DNA from 3 places in the Caballeronia sp. A2-2 genome. Region 1 is predicted to be linked to each of the others. Evidence: riboswitches for the same ligand, from Rfam matches in the RefSeq annotation. Region 1 holds a riboswitch; each other region holds the start of a gene.
What was found. A riboswitch is a leader RNA that binds a small molecule or an ion and turns the genes downstream of it on or off. The one in region 1 is predicted to bind cobalamin.
Positions count from the first base shown of each region.

Region 2: another riboswitch for cobalamin. It lies ahead of cobG (precorrin-3B synthase); the one in region 1 lies ahead of ACZCWR_RS05960 (TonB-dependent receptor domain-containing protein).
Region 3: another riboswitch for cobalamin. It lies ahead of cobW (cobalamin biosynthesis protein CobW); the one in region 1 lies ahead of ACZCWR_RS05960 (TonB-dependent receptor domain-containing protein).

Region 1 is NZ_CM172587.1:1,260,407-1,266,428, reverse strand. Features, by position in the region: gene cobT (nicotinate-nucleotide--dimethylbenzimidazole phosphoribosyltransferase) at 1-192, opposite strand, end outside; gene ACZCWR_RS05970 (ABC transporter ATP-binding protein) at 203-979, opposite strand; gene ACZCWR_RS05965 (FecCD family ABC transporter permease) at 976-1,974, opposite strand; gene ACZCWR_RS05960 (TonB-dependent receptor domain-containing protein) at 1,992-3,833, opposite strand; cobalamin riboswitch at 3,929-4,238, opposite strand; gene ACZCWR_RS05955 (ATPase) at 4,454-4,831, shown strand; gene ACZCWR_RS05950 (cell division protein ZapA) at 4,828-5,142, shown strand; RNA gene ssrS (6S RNA) at 5,246-5,428, shown strand; gene ACZCWR_RS05940 (EVE domain-containing protein) at 5,510-5,968, shown strand.
Region 2 is NZ_CM172588.1:946,629-952,650, forward strand. Features, by position in the region: gene ACZCWR_RS20685 (hypothetical protein) at 1-127, opposite strand, end outside; gene ACZCWR_RS20690 (DUF4186 domain-containing protein) at 211-609, opposite strand; gene cobM (precorrin-4 C(11)-methyltransferase) at 596-1,324, opposite strand; gene ACZCWR_RS20700 (cobalt-precorrin-6A reductase) at 1,334-2,059, opposite strand; gene cbiE (precorrin-6y C5,15-methyltransferase (decarboxylating) subunit CbiE) at 2,056-3,267, opposite strand; cobalamin riboswitch at 3,335-3,515, shown strand; gene cobG (precorrin-3B synthase) at 3,574-4,815, shown strand; gene ACZCWR_RS20715 (precorrin-8X methylmutase) at 4,808-5,434, shown strand; gene ACZCWR_RS20720 (precorrin-2 C(20)-methyltransferase) at 5,434-6,022, shown strand, end outside.
Region 3 is NZ_CM172588.1:957,787-963,808, forward strand. Features, by position in the region: gene cobN (cobaltochelatase subunit CobN) at 1-2,065, opposite strand, end outside; gene cobW (cobalamin biosynthesis protein CobW) at 2,070-3,143, opposite strand; cobalamin riboswitch at 3,229-3,455, opposite strand; gene ACZCWR_RS20750 (cobalamin biosynthesis protein) at 3,580-3,972, shown strand; gene cobO (cob(I)yrinic acid a,c-diamide adenosyltransferase) at 3,969-4,571, shown strand; gene ACZCWR_RS20760 (cobyrinic acid a,c-diamide synthase CobB) at 4,576-5,874, shown strand; gene ACZCWR_RS20765 (DUF1289 domain-containing protein) at 5,949-6,022, shown strand, end outside.

The DNA.
Region 1 (6,022 bases):
AAAAACGATCATCGCGGGACGCTCGATGCGCGGCTGCGTCGTCTGCTGGATCAAACCCATCTGCAAGGCGAGCGCTTCGAGCCGCCCGAGACTGCCGGGCGGCTTCGTCTTGGTATCGATGACGCGGCGCAAATCGGCTTCGATGGAACGGTCGAGCGCGTGCGGCATCGGGAGTGCGTCGGAGAAGGACATCGCATTTCCTTTATCGATGAGGGATCGCGGGCACGAGCGCTTCGACATCGCCCTCGCGGATCAGGGTGAGCGGATAGCCGAACGCGGCACTCGCGCGCTCGGGCGTGAGCACGTCCGCGACGCGGCCCGCAATCGCGCCGCCGCGTCCGTCGAGCAGCAGCGCGTGCGTGGCGAAGCGGCGCGCGAGATTCAGATCGTGACACGAGAAGATCACCGTGCGGTTTTGATCGCGCACGGCGTCGAGCAAGGCGTCCAGACAGTCGATCTGATGATGCAGATCGAGGTGCGCAAGCGGTTCATCGAGCAGCATGAGCGGCGTGTTTTGAGCGAGCACGCCCGCGAGCGCGACACGCTGACGTTCGCCGCCCGAGAGCGTGAGCACATCGCGCGTGGCGAAAGAAGCGAGGCCGAGCATATCGAGCGCGGCGCGGGCGGCGGCGCGGTCATCGGCGCTTTCCCAGCCCCATCCGGTGAGATACGGAAAGCGGTTGAGCAGCACGGTATCTAAAACGGACGCGCTGAAGGCATCGTGCAGGGCTTGCGGCATCAAGGCGCGCGTCTGCGCCAGATCGATGTCGCGCCACGCGTGCAGCGTGCGATCGCCGAGCGTGACGGTGCCGGATGCGGGCATCGACAATCCCGCCAGCACATCGATGAGCGTCGTCTTGCCCGCACCGTTCGGCCCGGCGATGCACCACATCTCGCCCGCTTGAAACGTCTGCGTCAGATCGCCTATCAACGTGCGATTTCCGGCATGCAGCGCGATGCCATCGAGATTAAGATTCATCGCGGCCTCCGCAGCAGCATCCACAGGAACATGGGCACGCCGACAAGCGCGGTCACTACGCCCACCGGCAGTTGTGCCGGCGCGATGACCGTACGCGCCGCGAGATCCGCGCTCATCACCGCGAGACCGCCCGCAAGCGCGGCGGCAGGCAGCAACATGCGCTGATCGTTGCCGAACGCGAGCCGCAGACAGTGCGGCACCACGAGCCCGACGAAACCGATGGTGCCCGCCGTCGTCACCGCTGCCGCCGCCGCGAGCGATGCGGCGAGATACATCCGCAAACGCAAGCGCGAAACCGGCACGCCGAGCGCGCGGGCGGTGGCATCGCCGCGCAGAAGCACGTTGAGTTGCGGCGCGACGGGAATCGTCATGGCGAGGGTAATCGCAAGCGCGACGAGCGCGGGCCACGGCGAACCCGCGCCGTTGAGATCGCCCGTCAGCCAGAACAGCATGCCGCGCAGCCGGTTCTCCGGCGCAACGCTCAGAATCAGCGTGATAAGCGCGCCCCATCCCGCCGCGATCACGACGCCGGTGAGCAGGAGCCTCGGCGTCGCATCGTGGCCGCCGTGGCGCAAGTCGCGCTGCGACAACCCGAGCACCAGCACGATCGATGCAAACGCACCCGCGCACGCGGCGACATCGACGCCCCACCACGGCGCGGCGACGAGCATGGCCGCGAGCGCGAACGCAGCCGCGCCGCCCGACACGCCGAGCACATAGGGCTCTGCCAGCGGATTGCGCAACAGCACTTGCAGCACCGCGCCCGCCAGCGCGAGCAACGCGCCGGACGCGAAGCCCGCGAGCGCACGCGGCAGACGCAGCGTGAGCACGATGTCATCGGCGATATCGGGACTCGTCGCGCGCGCATGCAGCAACGCACCGAGCGCACGCGGCAACGGCAACGCGACGCTGCCCAGCGTGAGCGACGCCGCCAACACGGCAAGCACCGCGAGGCCCAGCGCCGCCCAGATGAACGCGGCGCGAGAGAGCGTCATCGAACGCAAGGCGTCACTCACGGATGCCAGCCGAGCGTGACATAAGCCCCGCGCCGCGGCGTGTTGTACGAATAGGCGAGTTCATATTTCCGGTCCAGCAAATTGTCGATGCGCGCATCCACGTACCACGCCTTCGTGATGTCACAGCGTGCCGACAGGTTCACCACGCCATAACCCGCGAGCGTCGAATCGTAATCGGGGCGTTGTCCGCTCACGATCCATTCGCCGCCCACGCGCCAGCGCCCGATAGGACGATGCGCGCTGAACGACGCAAACCGCCGCGCGCGACGCGTGAGATCCTGATCGTTGGTTTCATCGACGGGATTTTGCAGTGTCACGCCCGCGCGTAAATCCGTCGTGCCGATGTGCCCTTGCCACGAACCCTCGACGCCCTGCACCTTCGCGCGCCCCACGTTCTGCGCGATGAAGAAGCCGCTGCCGTCATCGACATAATCGATCAGATTCGTATAACGCGTCTGGAACGCGGTCACGCGCAGCACGCCGACCGCGTTCGATGCGTATTGCAGCGCCGCTTCCAGCGAATGGCTGCGTTCCGGCTGCACCGAGGGATTGCCGCTGAACGGATAGTAGAGATCGTCGAAACTCGGCGCGCGGAACGACGCGGAATAGCTCGCGCTCGCGCGCCAGTGCGGATCGAAGTTGAACGCGTAGCCGAGATAGTAGCTGTTCGCGCCGCCGAAGTCGGAGTACTGATCGTGGCGCACGTTCGCTTGCACATCGCTTGGGCCGAAGCGGCCGGTGTAGCCTGCGAACACGGAATTCACATGACGATCGGGCGCGTCGAACTGGTCCGAATCCAGCGATTGATCGAGATGCTCGTAGCCGACGACGAACTTGTGTTCATCGCTCAGCTTGAAGTCGTTCTGCCAGGTGTATTGATGCGACTCCGAATTAAACAGGCTCGTGTACGCGCCGTTCAGTTGCGGATTCGCACGATCCTGTCCCTGCGCGATGGTTACGTGCGTGGTCCAGAAATCGGTGAGTTGCCCGTTCGCGAAAATCGAAGCCGAGCGCACGCGGTTATGCGATTCGTTGAGGTCGGTTGGCTGTCCGAAAGCATCGTCGTAACTGTTGATGCCGTTCGTCTGGTAGAAGCGCACGCCCGCATCCCATTTGTCCGTGAAGCGATGCCGCAGCGTCGCCGCGACGCTCTCGTTGAGGTAGCCGTTCGCGTTGGGGTTCGCATTCGGCGCGAGCGCGGGATCGATCGACGAGAACCCGTCGGTCTTCTCGCGCGACACGTCGAAGCTGAACGTCGTGCGCCCTTCCTTGTCGAGCGCGCCGTTCACGCCCGCCGCCTGACGCTGCGTGTGATAGCTGCCGTATTCGGTCTCGAAGTAGAAGCGCGGCGGGTGTGCATCGCCCGCTTTGGTGAAGATCTGCACGACGCCGCCCACCGCGTTCGAGCCATACAGCGCCGACACATTGCCATTCACCACTTCCATACGATCGATCTGGTCCGGCATGATCTGCGAAAGCTGCGCCTGTCCGAGCGATGCCGATTCCACGCGCACGCCGTCGATCATCACGAGCGATTGCGCCGACGATGCCCCGCGAATGGAGATGCCCGAATTCGCCCCGAGGCCGCCGTTGCGCGTGATCTGCACGCCGGGCGCGAGCGCGAGGAGATCGAGCGCATCGTGGGCGTTGCTGTCGGCGATGTCCTGCGCATCGAGGAGCGTGGTCTGCGGGATGGCATCGGCGAGCGGTTCTTTCGTGCGCGTCGCGGTGACGACGATGGGGCCGAGCGTGGCGGGAGATTCATCGGCATGCGCGGCACTTGTGAGCGTGACGGCACTGAATGCTGCAAGCGCAGCGCGGTGATACGGGACAAGCATGAACGGCTTCCGTTTCGATGGACTGGCGCAACCCCGCTCCCCGCAAGGCACAAGCGCGACGCGCACACCCATCGCACGAAAGCTCGCGCTAAGCCGGGCACGCAGGACGATTGGCCGGTATCCGGGCTGACGACGCTCGTTCCGCCTTCCCGCGCATGGCGCGCAGTGGCGTGGTCACATTTCTTGCAGGACGGCTCATGCTTTTCGCGTGATGAAAAATCATGCGGCATTCCTGAAAAAACGCGCCTGGAACGACTTGCAACTTGCGTTGCTGTCGCTTACCGTTGCGGGGGCAGCACAGGTTGGCGCGGTCCGGCCGTTCGCGCGGACTTCGCTCCCTGTTTCCCGTTTGACTGCGTCCGCTCATGAAAAGCGGACGCGAGCACCAAAAGTGCGGCAAGTGTAGGAGCGCGTCCGGTGACCGTCAAGAAACGCCATTGACGCACCCGCGAACGCGTGGTCCGTGCCCACAAAACGAACCGAACGACAAGCGCGCGCTTTCCGCACACAAATGAATTGCGATGCTGTCAGATCGCGTGTTGTTACGTCTCGAAACGAGACAATTATCGGAAGCTACGTTTAACCGCGCTAGAATGCGAGGTCTTTAGAGGACGCAGCACATGCTCAACGAACTCGAATCACTGTCAGGAAATATCGGCCGGCTGATCCAGATCAGCGAGCGCCACAATCAGGCGCGACTCGCGCTGGAAGCTCAAATCGAACAGTTGCGCGCAGACTTCGCCAACGTGCAGGCCGACCTTGCGCGCATGCGCGAGGAACGCGACACGTTGCAGGCAGAGCGCGACTCGCTCTCCGCGAAGATCGACGATGCGCAAGTGCGCCTCAACGCGATCCTCGAAAAGCTGCCGCGCGGCAAGTCGTCGCAACAAGCGGAAGCCGACAATCAGCTCGATCTCCTCGATGCCGGGTCCCACGCGCAGCATGAGCACGCGCATGCGGAAATGAACGGCGAACATCATCATGGAGAAAAGGCATGACGAGCAAGCAGATCGAAGTATCCATTCTCGGGCAACCTTATCGTCTCGCCTGCTCGCCGGAAACGGAAGCAGCGCTGCGCGAAGCCGTGGCCCGCGTGGATGCGGAAATGAACAAGGTGCGCAATGCGAGCAGCGTGCGCGGCACCGATCGTATCGCGGTGATGGCGGCGCTTTCGCTGGCGTCGGAATTGCTTAAGCTGCAGGACAGCGTGCGTCATGGCGAAGCTTTCCCCGCCGAGGAAATTCGCCGCACCATGCACTCGATGAACGAGCAGCTCGGCGCGGTCATCGCGCAATACGAAGCACATTGAAAGCGATGTGCCGAGGCTAACCGGCACGCGATGTCAATCGAAAAAACAAACTGCGCGCGCGTCGATCGAGGCTGCATCGGACCGACGATTGGTGTAGAGTGACGTTTCCCTGCCTGGTTCGCCAAGGTCATATATTCCTTGAACCAATGCTACATTGGCACGGTTGTGGAAACTTGTAGCACGGGCGCGCGCGTCACACTGTCTGATGTACCCGAAGTGCTGCTTACTGCGACCAATCTTGAACCCAGGTTCAGGATGCCGGCCTAGCGGCCAAGGTGGGGACCTTCTTCAAACGGCATCGGTTTATCCGGTGCCGTTTTCATTTGTGTCGGCGCTTTGGCTTGGCGCTTTTGGCTTAGCGAAAAACATGCGTTATTGGCTGATGAAGTCCGAACCGGACGAAGCGAGCATCGATCATCTCGCGCATGCGGCGAAGAAGACATTGCCGTGGACGGGCGTGCGCAACTATCAGGCGCGCAACTTCATGCGCGACCAGATGAGCATCGGCGATGGCGTGCTGTTCTATCACTCCAGTTGCCCGGAGCCGGGGATCGCGGGCATCGCCAAAGTTTGCTCGACGGCTTATCCCGATCCCACTCAGTTCGATTCCAAGAGTCCTTATTTCGATGCGAAATCCACGCAGGAAACACCGCGCTGGATGCTCGTCGATGTGAAGTTCGTTAAGAAGACGCCGCTTATCTCGCTTGCGGCGTTGCGTGAGCATGCCGAGCTTGCCGACATGCAGGTGTTGGCGCGCGGCAATCGCTTGTCGATCACGCCGGTTACCGAGGCGCAGTGGACGTTCATCACCGAACATCTCGTCTAACGCGGAACTTAGCGCCGGGATGTATCGCCTAAATCCCGTCGCGAATCGTGCGAC
Region 2 (6,022 bases), on a different replicon from region 1:
GGTCGGCGCTCTCAAGCGAATTGCGCCCCGAGCAGCCCGGGCAAATAAAGAATATTCCGCTTGGATCGATTGCCGGTTGCACGGCTTCTCTCGGTATCTCGACGCTGCAGCGCTTGCATTTCCACATCACGGCCTCCTGCGTCGCCGATTCCGGTCTATCACTTTACGCCCAAGCTCATGGACTAGCGAGGCATTGTTTGTAACGTGCATCTAAAAGGGCAGCGTTCTTTGAGGATCGTCGATAAGCGTTGTTTCAATCGATGGTTGCGCGCGCAGCCAGCGCTCGATCGCCGCGACCACATGGCGACGTTCTGCTTCGTCGAGCGCCCTGCCCGCCGCGATGTCATGCCACTTCGCGAGACACGAACGGCAGCACGTTCCTGTTGCATGTTGCGCGATGAAAACCGGATGTCCGCGAAACGGTGTCTGCTTGCCATCATTGACGGGCGCTTGCGCTGCAATTCTCTTGCCGATCAGTTCATGCGCCTGCGCCACGATCGTTTCGATGCCGCGTTCGCGCAAATAACGCTGTTCACGCACGCCCAGCACGAAACGGCTGCGAAATTTGGATTGCGCCAATGCCGCGAACACGGCTTCAAGATCGCGCATGATAGAGCGTGGAATCCGCGAAATCGTCGGTATCGAGCACGCGGCCGACGAGAATCAGCGCGGTGCGTTCCATGCCTGCTGCACGCACTTTTTCTGCGATGTCGGCGAGCGTTCCGCGCACGCGTTCTTCATCGGGCCAACTCGCGCGAAAGACGACCGCGACGGGGCATTGCGCACCGTAATGCGGCAGCAACTCCGCGACGATGCGTTCGATATGCCGCACGCCGAGATGAATCGCAAGCGTCGCGCGATGGCGCGCGAGATCAGCAAGCGATTCGCCCTCCGGCATCGATGTTTTCGTGGCGTAGCGCGTGAGAATCACCGTCTGCGAAACGCCGGGCAAAGTGAGTTCGCATCCGAGCGTTGCTGCGGATGCAGCGGTGGCTGTCACACCCGGCACGATTTCATACGGAATCCCAAGTACCTTCAGACGACGAATTTGTTCGCCGATTGCACCGTACAACGAAGGATCGCCGGAATGCACGCGCGCGACGTCCTCGTCTTTTTCGTGCGCCGCCTGCAAGAGCGCGACGATTGCATCCAGATCGAGTTCGGCCGTATTCACCACCTGCGACGCGCGATGTCCTTCGAGCACTTGCGTCGGCACGAGTGAACCGGCGTAGAGAATCACCGGACACGTGCGAATCAATCGCTGTCCTTTGACGGTGATGAGTTCGGGGTCGCCGGGCCCCGCGCCGATGAAGTAGACGGTCATGTCGATTCTTTAGTTGAGCCATTGCCGCATAGCCTCGACGGCTTGCGCGGCGGTATCGAATTCCAGATCGGCGGCGGGCAGCGCGGGACGCGCGAGCATCACCACGGGCAAGCCACGTTCGCGTGCGACTGCGAGCTTCGCTTCGGTTGCCGTGCCGCCGCTGTTCTTGCTGATGACGACATCGACATTCAATGCATCGAACAATTCGCGCTCGCCTGTTATGTCGAACGGCCCGCGTGCATCCACGATACGCGAACGTGTGTTGCCCGCGTGCGCTTCGAGACAGCGTACGGTCCAGAATTGCGATTCGGGAATCTCATGCAGATGCGCAAGCGGCTCGCGCCCGAGCGTCCACAGCAGCCTTCGATAAGGCGCGACCGCTTCGACAATTGCGCGCCAATCCGCGACGTCGCGCCAGTCGTCGCCCGCTTGCGCATGCCACGGCGGACGACGCACGGCCCAAAGCGGCACATCGGCGTGCGTGCAGGCATCGCGTGCGTGATGACTCATTTGCGCGGCATAGGGATGCGTTGCATCGATCACGAGAGCGATGTTCGCATCGCGCAGAAAATGCACGAGGCCCGCGATGCCGCCGAATCCGCCCACACGTACTTCGCACGCGAGATCGTCGGGCACGCGGCCCAAACCCGCGAGGCTATAGACGTGCGGTGGATCGAGATGACGCGCGACGGCAAGTGCATCGCCGGTCCCGCCTAAAAGAAGCACACGCTTCATGGCTTGCTCACGCATAGCAGCACGATAGGCAAGGCCTGCCGCCATGTATCGAACGTGCCAAGCGGCTCCGCCTGCGCCACGTGGATGCGCGTAAGCTCGCCGTCATGTTGCGCACGCCATTGCACGAGCGCCATTTCGCTTTGCAACGTCACCGCGTTGGCGACGAGCCGCCCGCCTTGCCGCAGCTTCGTCCAGCATGTATCGAGCACGCCCGGCGCAGTCAATCCACCGCCGATGAACACGGCGTCCGGCGCATGCAAGCCTTCGAGCGCAGCGGGCGCTTCGCCCTTCACGAGTTGCAGCGCGGGCACGCCGAGCGCATCGCGGTTATGTTCGATCAGACGTTGACGGCCCTCGTTCGCTTCGATAGCAATCGCGCGGCAGGCATGATGCGCCCGCATCCATTCGATGCCGATTGAACCACTCCCCGCGCCCACATCCCACAGCAATTCGCCCGGCTGCGGCGCAAGACGCGCGAGCGTGATGGCCCGTACATCGCGCTTCGTGATCTGGCCATCATGCCGATACGCTTCGTCGGGCAACCCGCACGTGAGCGGCGGCCCCGCGTGCCCCGCATGCGTGCGGCATTCGATGGCGATGAGATTGAGCGCCGCGACCTCCGGTTCGCGCCAGTCATCGGCACGCTCATCGATGCGGCTTTCATGTTCGCCGCCCAGATGCCCGAACACAGTCATGCGGCTCGCGCCGAAACCATGCGCGGTCAATAACGCGGCAACGGTCGCGGGCGTGGTGCCATCCGCGCTCAATACGATCAAGCGTGAACCACGAAACGCGTGCGCGAGAAGCGACGCAGGCGGCCTGCCGACCAGCGACAGGAAGGTCGCATCCTGCAAGGCCCAGCCGAGACGCGCGGCTGCAAGCGATATCGACGAAGGCGCGGAAATCACGCGCATGTCGCTGCTATGCAGTTCGCGCGCGAGCGTTGCGCCGACGCCGAAGTGCATCGGGTCGCCGCTTGCGAGCACGCAGACGCGTTCGGTGCCTTGAGTGCGCTCGGCCAGCACTGCATCGAGCGAAAAAGGTTTAGGCCACGGCACGCGTCGCGCTTTCACGCGCGCAGGCATGAATGCGAGATGACGTTCGCCGCCGTGAATGGCATCGGCCTCGAACAGCGCGCGGCGTGCATCACGCGCGAGACCATGCCAGCCGTCCTCGCCGATTCCCACTACCGTCAGCCATGCGGACATGCGCGGTCTCCTTCGCAATGCATGATGCGCTTCGTGCCTAGCGCTAAAGGGTCTTTAAAAGCGGGCATAATACTTCTCGTTCGTCGGTGCCCATTTTTCAGGGCCTAACAGGGAACACAGCGAAACTGTGGCTGCCCCCGCAATTGTACGCAGCGAGTCCGCGCTCCACCGCCACTGGTTTCGACCGGGAAGGCTGGCGCGAATGAAGACCTGCCAGCCAAGAGACCTGCCGACACATCGCTTGAGCGCGACGCCAACCGGGCGGGGTGTACCGGTTCGCGACATGAGCGCCGAGCCCAATGGGCCATGTCCTTGAATTCTTTCGTATCCGCGTGTCCGGGGTTGATGCGCATCGTGCCTGCGCGCGATGGCGGGCTGGCGCGCGTGCGTCTCGCGGGCGGAGAATTGAGCGCGGATGCCGCGCATGCCGTGGCGCGCGCCGCCGTGCAATGCGGCTCCGGTGTGATCGAAGTGACCAACCGTGCGAATCTGCAAGTGCGCGGCATTCGTGACGATGCCCATGCGGAATTCATCGCGATTGCGCTCGATGCAGGTCTCGGTCCGTCATCGTCCGGTGGCGACGATCTGCGCAATGTCATGCTCAGTCCGCTTGCGAACGAATCCATTCGGGCGCTTGCTTTACGTATCGTCGATGCCTTGCAGGCCGATGCCGCGTTTCATGCGCTTTCGCCCAAGTTCGCCTGGCAACTCGATGGCGGCGAGCGTCTTGCCATGCTGCAACATCCGCATGATGTGTGGCTCGCCGCAATCGATGACGGTGCGCATTTCGCCTTTGGATTTGCGGGCTGCATGCCTTTATCCGCCGAGGATTTGCCTGCGGCTGGCGTTGTCGCGCGTGAGAATGTTGTGGCTTTCGCCATGAGCGTGACGCGCGCGTTTCTCGCGTTTGCATTGCCGGACGAGCATCGCATGCGGGATCTGCTTGCGCGTATTGGTACTTCGCAGTTTCTCGCATCGCTCGATAGTTCGTTTTCCCAAACACCGACATGGAGACGCGCGCCTGTCGATGCATCGCTCAGATTCGGCGCGCATGCAGGCTATGTCGGCGCGCAAATTCCACTCGGCCGCATGAACGCGACCACGCTCGAATCACTCGCCGACCTCACATCGACCCATGCGCAAGGTCGCATGATGATGACGCCGTGGCAAAGCGTGCTGATTCCGGGCGTCGAACGTCAACGTGCAAGCGAAGTGTCAGATGCTTTGAACACACTCGGCCTCGTCACCGACGTACGCGCGCCCTTTGCACGCATCATCGCATGCGCCGGTTCATCCGGATGCCTAAAGAGTCATGCCGACACGAAAGCCGATGCGCATCGCCTGTCCACGCTCATCGGCGAACATTCGGGCGAAGTGCATTTGAGCGGCTGCCCGCGTTCGTGCGCATCGGCGCGTCCTATCGAAACGACGCTGCTTGCCGTTGCGCCCGGCCATTACGATCTGTATCGCCACGCGCGTCTGGAAGCGCGCAACCTGACCATCGAAGAGGCAGCCGCGAGGCTTGCCCGGAGCCATGCCGATGTCTGATTACATCCGCGACGGTGCGGAAATCTATCGCCAGTCCTTCGCGACGATTCGCGCCGAAGCCGACCTCACGCACATCCCGCGTGACCTCGAAAAGCTCGCCGTGCGCCTGATTCATGCATGCGGCATGGTGGATATCGCAAACGATCTGCGCTTCTCGCCCGGTGCCGGCGATGCAGGCCGCAACGCGCTCATCGCAGGCGCGCCCGTGCTGTGCGATGCGCGCATGGTCGCGGAAGGCATCACGCGCGCACGCTTGCCCGCCGACAATCGCGTGATCTGCACGTTGAGCGACCCGTCCGTTGCCGAACGCGCCCGCGCCATGAACAACACGCGCTCGGCCGCCGCGCTCGAATTGTGGCGCGATCGACTGGAAGGCGCGGTCGTCGCTATCGGCAATGCACCCACGGCGCTCTTTCATCTGCTCGACATGATCGATGCCGGCGCGCCCCGCCCCGCGCTCATTCTGGGCTTTCCAGTGGGCTTTATCGGTGCGGCGGAATCGAAGGCCATGCTTGCAGCCGACAGCCGCGGCATTCCCTTCGTTGCATTGCCGGGCCGCCGTGGTGGCAGTGCGATGGCCGCCGCCGCCGTGAACGCGCTGGCATCGGAGGCGGAGTAATGAGCGGACGTCTCTATGGTCTGGGCGTCGGTCCGGGCGATCCTGAACTCATCACGGTCAAGGCGTTGCGGCTGCTCAAAGCCGCACCCGTTGTCGCGTATTTCGTGGCGAAGGGCAAGAAAGGCAATGCGTTCGGCATCATCGAACCGCATCTAGACAATGTGCAAACACGCTTGCCGCTGGTCTATCCGGTGACGACCGAAGCGCTCGAACCGCCCCTGTGTTATGAAACCATCATCAGCGCTTTTTACGATGAAGCCGCGCTCACGATTGCCGATCATCTCGAAGCAGGCCGCGATGTCGCCGTGATCTGCGAGGGCGATCCGTTCTTTTACGGCTCGTACATGTATCTACATGACAGGCTTTCCGGACGCTTCGATGCGCACGTCGTCCCCGGTGTCTGCTCGATGCTCGGCGGCGTCGCGGTGCTGGGCGTGCCGCTGGTCTATCGCAACCAGAGTCTTTCGGTGCTGTCCGGCGTTCTTCCGGAATCCGAACTACGAGACAAGCTGCAATGCGTGGATGCCGCCGTCATCATGAAACTCGGGCGCAATTTCGAAAAAGTGCGCCGCGTGCTCGTGGAACTGG
Region 3 (6,022 bases), on a different replicon from region 1:
TCAGTTCGCAAAGGTAAGCATCCGCACGCGTGAGCAACACATCTTCGCCCACGATATCTTGCGGCGCATCGATGCCGAGTTCCTCATGCAATCTGTTGCCGACGATATTGTCCAGTATCGACTTGCGCAAGAGTTTCGCGCGGCGCGCATCGACCATGATTGCTTCGTAGTATTCATCGACCTGACGTTCCAGATCTTGCAGCGGACCGTAGTTTTCCGCGCGCGTGAGCGGCGGCATCAAATGATCGATGATGACAGCCTGCGCGCGGCGCTTGGCCTGACTGCCTTCTCCCGGATCGTTGACAATGAACGGATAGAGATGCGGCATGGGTCCGAGAATGAGATCGGGCCAGCATGATGCCGACAAGGCCACGCTCTTGCCCGGCAGCCATTCGAGATTGCCGTGCTTGCCGACATGTATCAGCGCATCGGCCTGAAAACGCGTGCGCAGCCAGATATAGAAGGCGAGATACGCATGCGGCGGCACGAGTTCGGCATCGTGATAACGCGCGTAATCATTACGCTCGCGCGAACGCGAGGGCTGAATGCCGATGAATATTTCGCCGCAGCGCAGGCCCGCAATCATGAAACGGCCGCGCCGGATGGTCGGGTCTTCTTCCGGCGCGCCCCATGTTTTTTCGAGCGCCTGACGTGCATCGAGCGGCAAGCCTTGATACACGGCGAGATAGTCATCGAGTGCGAGGCTCTGCAACGCGGGCCTGAGATCACGAACGACGGGATCGTTCGTTACGCCCTCGGTGAGCGCTGCGATGAGCGCGTCGCCGGTCGCGGGAATGTCGCCGGTGCGATAACCCTCGCGCGCCAGCATCGACAAAATATTGATGGCCGATGCGGGTGTGTCCAGTCCCACGCCATTGCCAATGCGCCCTTCGCTTGCCGGATAGTTCGCCAGCACCATGGCAATGCGTTTATTCGCGTTCGGTGTCGCGCGCAGACTGCACCAGCGGCGGCTGAGTTCCGCGACGAAAGACACGCGCTCGGCATCGGCCTGATAACGCACCACATCTACCTGCGTATGCTTGCAATAATAAGCAAGGCCTTTGAAACTCACTGCACGCGTGATGATGCGTCCATCCACTTCCGGCAATGCGACATGCATGGCTACATCGCGTGAATTGAGTCCGTGATTGTCCTTGAGCCAGTCATCGCGATTGCCACCGCTCAGAATCACTTGCAGCACGGGCGCATCACCCGCGATCTCGCACGGTTCGCTCTCGCCGATGATGCTCGCCGCGAAAGCCGTCGTATTGAGCACGAGCCGTACATCATGCTGCGCACACAAGCGTTCGACCACTTCACGGCTCACGCTTTCCTTGAGCGATGAAATCGCAATGGGCAAAGGATTGAGGCCTTGTTTTTCGAGCGCATCGACGAGTGCGTCGAATACTTCCACGTTGCCCGATTGCAAATGTGCCCGATAAAAAAGAATGGCAACGACACTTGCGCCTTCGGTCCAGCGCGCTTGCCAGTCGGCGACCGATGCCATTTCGCGCGCAGGATGATGAATCGCGACAGCGGGCAATGCAACAGGCAACGGCGGTTCTTTCCCGAAGCCGAGCGCGTGATGCGCTATCGCACGCAGGAAGTTTTGCGCGTTACGTGGGCCGCCTTCGCGTAAATAGCGCGATAAGGTTCGGCAAAAAACCGGCTCCGCCGTGCTCTTGCCAATCAGATTCGGGTCTTCGCTCAGATCGCCTGAAAACATCGCAAGCGTCTGCTTTTCACGCTTGGCCAGCGCGACAAGCCGTTCGATCCCATAAGGCCAATAAGATTCGCCACCCAAATGATCGACGATGACGGCTTTAGCGTGACGCAATACGTCATCGATATAAAAGTCTACTGACGCGGGCTGCCGCAGAAACGCGAGATTGACTAGCCGCACTTCGGGAAAGCCTTTTTCCAGACGCGGGAACACGCTCGCAAGCAGCGCGAGCGTGGTGTCGGCAGAACTCAGTATGACGATAGGCGCACGCGTCTGCTCGATCCGCATGACGCCTTGCGCGTCATCGACGAAGCCTCCCGGTGTCGTGCGCAGCAGATGCATTGCGTCAGGCGCTCGCGAGCGCAGTATCGAACGCGCGTTGCAGCGTGCGCTTGTCGAGGTCTTCGCCGATCAGCACGAAGCGGCTCTCACTCGTGTCTTCCTGCGATTCCCAGCGCCGGTCGAAATAACTGTCGAAGCGGCGGCCCACGCCTTGCACGACCAGACGCATCGCAGCACCGGGCAACGCCGCAAAACCTTTCACGCGATAAATCGTGTGCTGCTCGACCAGCGCATGCAGTGCCGCCAATGCCTGTTCGCGCGATTCGATTTTCGCGCGCACGACGACCGAATCGAACTCGTCATGATGATGATCGGCATGGCCTTCTTCATCAGGCGAACCGTGATGATCGTGCCGCAAATGAATCGAATCTTCCGATGCAGCCTGAAGTCCGAGCAACGCATGAATATCGAGCCGGCCATTATGTGCAGGCACGATCTTCACTTCGGCGGGAATTTCCGGACGCACGAGCGCTTCGACCCGGGCAAGCGCGGCGTCGTCCATCAAGTCGGTTTTGTTGACGATGACGAGGTCCGCCGCGCTCAATTGATCTTCGAACAATTCATGCAGCGGCGATTCGTGATCGAGATTCGGATCGGCCTTGCGTTGCGCATCGACAGCGACAGGATTGGCCGCGAACTGACCGCTCGCGGCAGCAGGACCGTCCACCATCGTGATGACCGAGTCCACCGTGAAGGCGTTGCGGATCGACGGCCAATTGAATGCCTGCACGAGCGGCTTGGGCAAGGCGAGACCCGACGTTTCGATCAATACGTGATCGATATTCTCGCGGCGTTCGACGAGTTGCTCCATGACCGGATAGAACTCTTCCTGCACCGTGCAGCACAGACAGCCATTGGCCAACTCATAGAGATTGCGGTCCTGTGAGCCGGGTTCATCTTCGCAGCCTATACCGCAGCCTTTTAGAATTTCCCCGTCGATACCCAATTCGCCAAACTCATTGACGATCACTGCAATGCGCTTACCTTGCGCATGGGAAAGAATGTGGCGCATGAGCGTAGTCTTGCCGCTACCGAGAAAACCGGTGACCACCGTCACGGGAATCTTGCGAGTTTGCATCCTAGCTCCGGGCTGCCGTGCGCGCCATGCCTTGACGCAGGGCGAATATGAAGAATCGTGGTCCGCGCCGCATCCCCGCGGCAACGAACCTGCTTGAAGTCTGGCCGGTATCCGAGCTGACGAAAAGCCGCTTCGCCTTCCCACGCTTTAATAGCGCAGTGGCTTCGAAGCCGGCTCGCCGCACGCCTTCATGCGCGGCATTCGCCTAATCGTTGCGGGGGCAGCGCAGGCTGGGCGTGCGTCCATAGAACGATACGCCTTCTGCTTCCCGTTTAACTGCGCCCGAAAGAAACCCGCGCGCGAGCACCAAAACTGCGTGAAAGTCTAGGCCCGGCGACGTTCCGCGTCAAGAAAACACCTGTTTTGAGCGGCCCTTTCGATTAAAGCAATGTGGTATCGTTGGCCCGCATCGAACGTGTCATTCTTTAGTCGAGCCATGACAGCACATCTCGCCCTGGGCATCGGTTGCAGGCGCGGCACGAGTGCCGATGCAATCGAACATGCCGTGCGCGTCGCACTCGGTGCGCGCGATCTTGGCGATATCGTTTGTATTGCAAGCATCGACGTTAAACGCAATGAGGAAGGCCTGCTTGCTTTCTGCACGCTTCATCGCTTGCCTTTAAGGTTTTTCAGCGCGGATGAAATCGCGCAAGTCGCTTCGACCTTGGACGCGCGTTCGGTTAAAGCGCAGAAACACATGAACGTCGATGGTGTGTGCGAGCCGTGCGCGCTATTGGCAAGCAATCATGGAACACTTATCGTCGGCAAGACTATCGTGGGCGGCGTGACCGTCGCCATTGCACAAACGTCCGTGAAATACGAAGCATGAAGACCGATACCGAATCTCATCTGCGCATGACGCAGCGTCGTAAAGAAGGCCACGATAGAAAGCAAGCTGCCGCCGATCATGAAAAAGGCCTTTTGATGGTCAATACAGGCAATGGCAAGGGCAAGACCACGGCTGCTTTCGGCATGGCGGTGCGCGTGCTCGGTCACGGCATGAGACTCGGCGTGGTGCAATTCATCAAAGGCGCGCTGCATACATCGGAACGCGATTTTCTTGGCGCGGTCGCCAACTGCGATTTCGTCACGATGGGCGACGGCTATACATGGAACACGCAGAATCGCGATGCCGACATGGCCACCGCGCGCCGTGGCTGGAACGAAGCATGCCGCATGATTCAAAGCGGCGAATATCAAATGGTCGTGCTCGACGAACTCAATACGGTTCTCAAATACGAATACCTGCCGCTCGATGAAGTGCTCGACGTGCTCAAGGCGCGGCCCGCGATGCTGCATGTCGTCGTCACGGGGCGGCATGCGCCGGACGCACTCGTCGAACTGGCCGATCTCGTCACGGAAATGCGGCTGGTGAAGCATCCTTATCGCGAGCAAGGCGTTAAAGCGCAACGCGGCGTCGAGTTCTGAGCGCATGCCTGATTGCCCTGCTCTCTTCATCGGCGCGAGTGCGTCGCATCAAGGCAAGACCACGGTCACGGCGGCGCTTGCGCGTCATCATGCGCGGCGCGGTCTGCGTGTTCGCGTGTTCAAGACCGGCCCGGATTTTCTCGATCCGATGATCCTTCAACGCGCCTGCGGCACACCGGTCTATTCGCTTCATCTCGGGATGGTCGGTTTCGATGCATGCCGCACCATGCTTGCAAAAGCGGCGGAGGAAGCGGACCTCATTCTCATCGAAGGCGTGATGGGTCTGTTCGATGGCACGCCCAGCAGCGCCGATCTCGCCGCCGCGTTCAATGTGCCGGTGCTCGCGGTGATCGGTGCGCATGGCATGGCGCAGACCTTCGGCGCGATCGCGTATGGTCTTGCGCACTATCGTGACGACATCACGTTTCATGGGGTGCTTGCGAATCGCGTGGCATCCGAGCGTCACGCGCAAATGCTCTCGGAAGCCATTCCGCAAGGGCTTCAGTATTGCGGACATCTTTCGAATGCGGACGATATCGCGCTGCCTGCGCGTCATCTCGGTCTCACGCAAGCCGATGAAGTCGAAGGTCTCGATGCAAGACTCGATCGTGCGGCGGACGCCATTGCCAAGACCACGCTCGTCGAATTGCCTTCGGCCGTGCGTTTCGATAAAGGCGAGACGACACCGCCGCCGCGCTTGCTCGAAGGATTGCATATCGCCATTGCGCGCGACGATGCATTCTCATTCATCTATCCCGCGAACATCGATCTGCTCGAAGCGATGGGCGCACGCATCAGCACGTTCTCGCCGCTCGCCGATGAACCCGCGCCTGAAAACGCCGACGCGCTCTATCTGCCCGGCGGCTATCCCGAACTTCATGCTGCGCGTTTGAGTGTGAATGCACGCACGCGCGCATCGATCGCGGCGCATGTGGAGCGTGAAAAAGCTGTCGTTGCGGAGTGCGGCGGCATGCTTTATTTGCTCGACACGCTAACGGATATAGAAGGCAAGCGTCACGCAATGCTGGGCCTTTTGCCCGGCCATGCCCTCATGCAACGACGGCTTGCGAGGCTTGCCATGCAACGCGTCGATACATCGCATGGTGCATTGACCGGCCACACGTTCCATTACTCGACGCTTGATACACCGATGCATCCCACGCTGCATGCTTCGCACGCCACGACGGGCGCGACGGGAGAAGCGTTCTATCGTCATGGGCCTATTAAGGCGACCTATATGCATGCCTATTGGCCTTCGAATCCTGCTGCCACTGCCGCGCTTTTCTTAAAGAGACCGCTATGAGCGATTTGTCATACACAGTCGAGCGCGCAAAGACAGAAACACCTGCAGGCTCGCCATGCACAGGGGTGTGCCGAATGGATCTGGGACACGGCCTATGCTCGGGCTGCTTCAGAAGCCGCGCCGAAATCAAGCACTACAAGTCGATGGA